DNA from 3 places in the Brevibacillus halotolerans genome. Region 2 is predicted to be linked to each of the others. Evidence: riboswitches for the same ligand, from Rfam matches in the RefSeq annotation. Region 2 holds a riboswitch; each other region holds the start of a gene.
The links. A riboswitch is a leader RNA that binds a small molecule or an ion and turns the genes downstream of it on or off. The one in region 2 is predicted to bind S-adenosylmethionine.
Positions count from the first base shown of each region.

Region 1: it holds a riboswitch for S-adenosylmethionine, as region 2 does, so the genes downstream of both, O0550_RS11040 (homocysteine synthase) here and metK (methionine adenosyltransferase) in region 2, are expected to answer to the same signal.
Region 3: it holds a riboswitch for S-adenosylmethionine, as region 2 does, so the genes downstream of both, O0550_RS17900 (Na+/H+ antiporter NhaC family protein) here and metK (methionine adenosyltransferase) in region 2, are expected to answer to the same signal.

Region 1 is NZ_JAPTNK010000006.1:274,878-277,154, forward strand. Features, by position in the region: gene O0550_RS11035 (NCS2 family permease) at 1-300, opposite strand, end outside; SAM riboswitch class I at 778-885, shown strand; gene O0550_RS11040 (homocysteine synthase) at 1,024-2,277, shown strand, end outside.
Region 2 is NZ_JAPTNK010000004.1:65,008-67,284, forward strand. Features, by position in the region: gene metK (methionine adenosyltransferase) at 1-1,189, opposite strand, end outside; SAM riboswitch class I at 1,319-1,439, opposite strand; gene O0550_RS07445 (S8 family peptidase) at 1,513-2,277, opposite strand, start outside.
Region 3 is NZ_JAPTNK010000015.1:106,598-108,874, forward strand. Features, by position in the region: gene pepT (peptidase T) at 1-990, opposite strand, end outside; SAM riboswitch class I at 1,291-1,396, shown strand; gene O0550_RS17900 (Na+/H+ antiporter NhaC family protein) at 1,491-2,277, shown strand, end outside.

The DNA.
Region 1 (2,277 bases), on a different contig from region 2:
CCATGACAATCCCATAGATTTAACAATCGTATAGGAGAAAAACGCATTAATGCCCATACCAGGAACAAGTGCTACAGGAGCATTCGCCCAAAAACCCATGATCAAGCATCCTATGAAGGAGATAACGATCGTGGCAACAATACCTGCTTCCAATGGTATACCTGCATCCGATAAGATCATTGAATTCACGGCAATGATGTAGACAGCGGTGAAAAACGTGGTTAAACCAGCCAAAATTTCGTTGCGAACCGTTGTTTGATGACCTTTTACATCAAATCTTTTACGAAAAAATGAGTACAATATCGGTTCCCTTCTTTAAGCAAAACAACCCCTCGGCCCACCCGTGCCAATTCACCCCAAAAATTGGGGCAAGACACCTTTCCCTATAGTAGCAAAAAGAACGAAAAAGAGTAAATAGGAAAATGTAAAAATGTGCACATAAAAAAGGCAGTGATGCTTGTATGTAGGTTTTCATGTTTCCAGCTACTTCTATTTTACCCTCCAGAAAGCAAGCTTCTATACAAGTTATGCAGCTTATTATGTATAATTATACTTATTTGTATTTTTATTCACGATTATTCACTTCATGTATCCTGTAAATAAATCCGTTTTGCTGTCGATATGTAGCTAAATTTTTAGAAGTTTAATCAAGTTAAAACAAGATGATTTCAATAGTTATTATAAACGGAAACTGAATTTGATTCCGCTGTTTTTTCAGAATGCACAAAATATTATTGACTTATCATTCCAAGCTCCTTACAATAAAACAAACTTTTATTTTCATCAAGAGTGGTGGAGGGACTGGCCCGACGAAGCCCGGCAACCGGAACATAGTGTTCTTGGTGCTAAATCCTGCAGAATCCGCAAGGTTCTGAGAGATGAATGTATGCGAAATTAGTAACGCAGCCTTCCTCTACTCAGAGGAGGGCTTTTTGCTATGAGAAGCCGGTCTTCCCTCTCTACTGCGCCACCATTGAAACCAAGAGAATCACCTTACTTTACATGGAAAAGGAGTGGTTTTTTATGTCAAACCTCAATTGGAAAAGAGAAACACTAGCTCTTCACGGAGGTCAGGAGGCAGACCCAACTACCGGCGCTCTTGCCGTCCCTATCTATCAAACATCCTCCTATGAGTTTCGTGACACCAGCCATGCAGCCAATCTATTCGCGTTACAGGAGCCTGGGAACATTTATACCCGCATCATGAATCCAACCCAGGATGTATTTGAGAAGCGTGTCGCCCTACTAGAAGGCGGTATTGGGGCACTTGCAACTGCATCTGGTCAAGCCGCCATTACATTTGCCTTATTAAATATTGCACAAGCCGGTGATGAAATCATCTCCTCTAGCAGTTTATATGGGGGAACCTACAATTTATTTGCCCATACCTTTGCAAAGCTTGGAATTACCGTTCATTTTGTTGACCAATCCAACCCAGACAATTTCCGTTCAAAGATTACAGACAAAACCAAGGCGATTTTCTGCGAAACGATCGGAAATCCCCAAATGCAGGTTGCCGATCTAAACGCTATTGCTACCATAGCTCATGAATATGGATTACCGCTCCTTGTGGATAATACCTTTGCCTCCCCTATTTTGTGCCGACCGATTGAACACGGGGCAGATATCGTTATCCATTCTGCTACTAAATTTATTGGCGGTCACGGCACATCTATCGGGGGAATTATTGTAGACTCCGGTCATTTCGATTGGAGTAACGGCAAGTTTCCTGGGCTCTCCACTCCAGACCCTACCTACAATGGAATTGTATATACAGAGGCGGTTGGCAATGCTGCTTATATCGTAAAAGCTCGTGTGCAGCTACAGCGAGATGTAGGAGCTACCTTATCTCCTTTTAACTCCTTTTTATTCTTACAAGGCCTAGAGACTCTCCACCTGCGGATGGAACGGCATAGTCAAAATGCACTTGCTGTCGCTCAATATTTAGAACAACACAACGATGTAGAGTGGGTGAGCTACCCAGGGCTTGCTAGCTCACCTACCTACGAACTTAGTCAACGCTATTTACCAGATGGTCAGGGGGCTTTGTTGACTTTTGGAATCAAAGGTGGAGTAGAAGCTGGCAAAAAAGTAATTGAATCTGTTCAATTGTTCTCGCATTTGGCTAATGTAGGAGACTCCAAATCATTGATCATTCATCCAGCTAGTACTACTCATCTCCAACTTACCCCAGAAGAACAAGCTAAGGCCGGGGTGACCCCTGGGATGATTCGTCTTTCCGTAGGTACAGAGGCAATTGAAGATATTTTGCAGGAT
Region 2 (2,277 bases):
CTTTTTTTAGATCTTCTGCTTTATCTGTACGCTCCCATGGTACATTCAGATCATTGCGTCCGAAATGACCATATGCTGCGGTTTGTTTATAGATCGGACGGCGTAGGTCTAATTGCTTAATAATGCCTGCTGGGCGTAGATCAAAGTGCTTGCGAACCAACGCTACCAAATCAGATTCCGCAATTTTTCCTGTTCCAAATGTATTTACAGCGATAGATACCGGTTGAGCTACCCCGATTGCATAAGCTACCTGTACTTCGCAATGTTCAGCAAGACCTGCAGCTACAATGTTTTTCGCTACATAGCGAGCTGCATAAGCACCAGAACGGTCTACTTTTGTAGGATCCTTACCGGAGAATGCACCACCGCCATGACGAGCATAACCGCCATACGTATCTACGATGATTTTACGACCAGTTAAACCGGCATCCCCTTGAGGACCACCGATAACGAAACGTCCCGTTGGGTTAATGAAGTATTTCGTTTGATCGTCTAACAGATTTGTAGGAACGATCGGTTTAATTACTTGCTCCATTAGATCCTTTTTAATCTGATCTAGTTCTACTTCTGGAGCATGTTGAGTAGAAATAACAATTGTATCGATGCGAACTGGTTTATCGCCATCGTATTCAACAGTTACTTGCGTTTTACCATCTGGACGAAGGTATTCAAGCGTACCATTTTTACGCACTTCTGTCAGACGACGCGCCAACTGGTGAGCCATGCTGATTGGAAGAGGCATTAATTCTGGTGTTTCATTGCAAGCATAACCAAACATTAGACCCTGGTCACCTGCACCGATTGCTTCGATTTCAGCATCAGTCATGCTACCTTCACGTGCTTCCAACGCTTGGTCAACACCTAGTGCGATATCTGCTGATTGCTCGCCGATTGCAGTAATAACACCGCATGTATCTGCATCAAAACCATATTTTGCACGATCGTAACCAATTTCACGAATCGTATCTCTTACTAGCTTTTGGATATCTACATATGTAGAAGTTGTGATTTCACCTGCCACAAGTACTAATCCGGTGGTAACAGATGTCTCGCATGCTACACGAGCATTCGGATCTTTAGATAAGATCGCATCAAGAATAGAATCAGAAACTTGGTCACAAATCTTATCTGGATGTCCTTCAGTAACGGACTCAGATGTAAACAAGCGACGCCCTTTTTGCAATTCCATACTTAAAACCTCCTTCAACTGGAAACATGATATATAGTATGTTTGCCGAGCCAGGTTTCCATCACGACAAAAAGAAAAACCTTTCCCTCCGCTGAGGAAAAGGTTGCTTTTCTAATGCGTTCCTTAACCCTCTTATCGGCCAGAGTGAGTCTAACTATTTAGATAGTTATCCTTTCTCTGCTGGTTAGCACCGCTCAAAACGGTTGCCGGGCTTCATTGGGCCAGTCCCTCCACCTACTCTGGATAAGAGTAATATCCATGATTTATAGAATAATCTTTTTTTAGAAGGGTGTCAATGTACTTTTGTAAAAAAACCCGGCATTTTACAATTGGAAGGATTTAGCTAATACAGTGACCATTTCCCCACGTTTCACAGGACGATCTGGCTTAAAGGTTCCATCCTGATAACCATGTAACCAGCCATAGTGTGAAAGTGTTTCGATTGCAGCCACCGCCCAATGTGATTGAGGCACATCACGATAAGAAGGACTGGACGACGATCTTGACACGTTTATTTTTTTAGCACGCGCAATCATCAAAGCCATTTCTGCTCGATTAACAGGTCGATCCGGTTCAATTTTCCCATTGAAGCCGCTCATAATACCCAACTGAGAAGCCTGTAACAAGCTCTCATATGCCCAATGCTTCTTATCTAAATCCTTATAGGTATTAAGACCTATTCGACCAGTTGGAAGCTTTTTGGCCTTCATCGAGCGAAGGAGCATGTCTGCGAATTCAGCTCGCGTCATATTAGCATCTGGACGGAAGCTATACGTATTAGGTACGGTAATGACTCCATGTTGAGTTAAACGACCTATATCATTTCTAGCCCAATGCCCATGTATGTCTCGAAAGCCGCCGTACATTTCCTGACGAGTTAATGTAAATCGATACGCATCATAGCGGAATGGCGTAGTACTGGTCAGCTTTATATAGTATGTCCCTGCAGCTAATTTTTTTTCAAAGACAATGCTATTATCTTGTCCAAAAACCTTTTCCGCTCGAATTGCATATTTCATATCGCGACTATCGTAAATACTCATCATGATCTTTACCTGTGGCGGTACATAAGGTGCCCGAATGGTAAC
Region 3 (2,277 bases), on a different contig from region 2:
CGGTTCAATTTTATCGCGCATGTTGTAGTATTGATCATTGAGTTCAAAGCTGATATTTTCTTCGCCGTATTTCTCTTGCATCTTTTTCACGATGCTTGTTACTTTCTCTTTTTTGGCATGAAAATGATCTTTATCAAAATCTCTAATAATGTATTGAGATTTACTTTGTTCGACATCACCGTTTATTGAGCTAAGATGGTAAAAGCCCTCATAGCCCTCTGTGTACTCTGGCGCCTCTTCTTCAGGAAGTTGTGCATGGAATTCCATTGCTAGCTTACTAGCGTTTAGCATTTTATTTTTGGCTGTTCCAGGATGCGTGCTAACCCCCCTAAAAGTAAGCTTGAGTTCTGCGGCGTTAAAGCTTTCATACTCCAAGCCACCTAGTGGCCCTCCGTCCATTGTGTACGCAAATTTCGCACCAAAAGCTGCCACATCAAAATGAGCCGGCCCTCTACTGATTTCTTCGTCAGGAGTGAACGCCACCCTAATTTTCCCATGTTTAATTTCCGGATGCTTTAGCAAATAATCCATGGCGGTCATAATTTCAGTGATACCCGCTTTATCATCTGCTCCAAGCAAGGTTGTCCCATCGGTCGTAATCAATGTGTGACCCTTGTAGGACGGTAGCTCTGGAAATAATTCCGGTGATAAAACAATGCCCCGTTCCTTATTTAGCGTAATGGCTTTACCGTCAAAATTTTCGTGAACCTGCGGATTAACATTTTTGCCTGTAAAATCCGTGGCAGTATCTAGATGGGATAAAAAGCCGATTACGGGAACCTGCTTATCCGTATTTGCAGGGAGTGTCGCCATGACATATCCATTTACATCCATCGTAACCTCTGAAAGTCCCATCGCCTTTAGTTCTTCAACTAGCAATTTACCCAGCTCTAGCTGACCTGGTGTAGACGGAACTGTCTGACTCTGGGCATTGGATTGTGTATCAATCTGTACATATCTTGTAAAACGCTCTATGATATCCTGCTTCACTCAAATTCACTCCCTTTTTCATTACATCTTTTTTTATTATACCGTTTGATGGGCGATATTTCCATTTGCTACTCCTATTGCTAACCTATCAACTAGAATCGGGGATTACCGGCTTACCTACAAGTACAAGCATTCCTATATGCGGAGTAGTCTTTCTTAAGAATCTATTGATGATAAAAAATGGAGCTAGGCTGTAGTATCCTCGGCATAATTTAAGTTTCACTAAAAAATATTTGACATTTTTCTCAGAAAAGAGTAAAGTAGAAAAAGCTTAAGCATCCGAGAATAAAATATGAAACCTTCTTATCAAGAGAGGCGGAGGGACTGGCCCTTTGATGCCTCGGCAGCGGACTCGTATTTAGAGTGCTGTGCCAAATCCAGCAAGCATGTGCTTGAAAGATGAGAAGAGTGATTCTTATCCCATATAAGACCTCTTCTCACGAGAAGAGGTCTTCTTCATTTTTTCTCAGAAAAAGGTAGAAATAGAGAGGGTGTTATTGATGAATCAGACAAAAGGAAGTGCGTTGGCTTTATTGCCTCTTGGTATATTTTTAGCACTATTTATTGGCTCTGGAATTATTACTGGAGATTTTTATCAGCTACCTATCATTGTTGCTATTTTGATCGCAAGTACGGTGGCATTAGTCATGAACCGAAAAGAGAGTTTTACCACAAAGGTAGAACGATTTGCTAAAGGTGCAGGTAATCCAAATATCGTTATTATGTTATTAATCTTTGTATTAGCTGGTGCGTTTTCTCAAACAGCTCAAGGTATGGGTAGTGTTGAGGCTACCGTAAACCTAGCCCTTTCCGTTTTGCCTCATGGTCTTCTAGTTGTTGGTTTATTTGTAATCGGATCATTTATTTCACTAGCAATGGGGACATCCATGGGGACTATTGCTGCATTAGCTCCAATTGCCGTAGGAATCAGCCAACAGACTGATATCTCTGTTGCATTCACAATGGCTACTGTTGTCGGAGGAGCTATGTTCGGAGATAATTTATCATTTATTTCTGATACGACAATTGCCGCGGTACGCACGCAAGGAACAGAAATGAAAGATAAATTCAAAACCAACTTTTTAATTGTATTACCGGCGGCCATTTTAACTTGCATCCTATTAATCGTGCTTACATTAGGAAGTCATACAAATATTACAGTTGGAACCTTCAATTGGGTCAAAGTGTTACCTTATGCAGGAGTGCTGCTTGCGGCCTTGCTTGGCTGGAATGTACTTGTGGTTCTAATGGGAGGAACTGTTTTATCAGGTGTCATCGGAATGATAG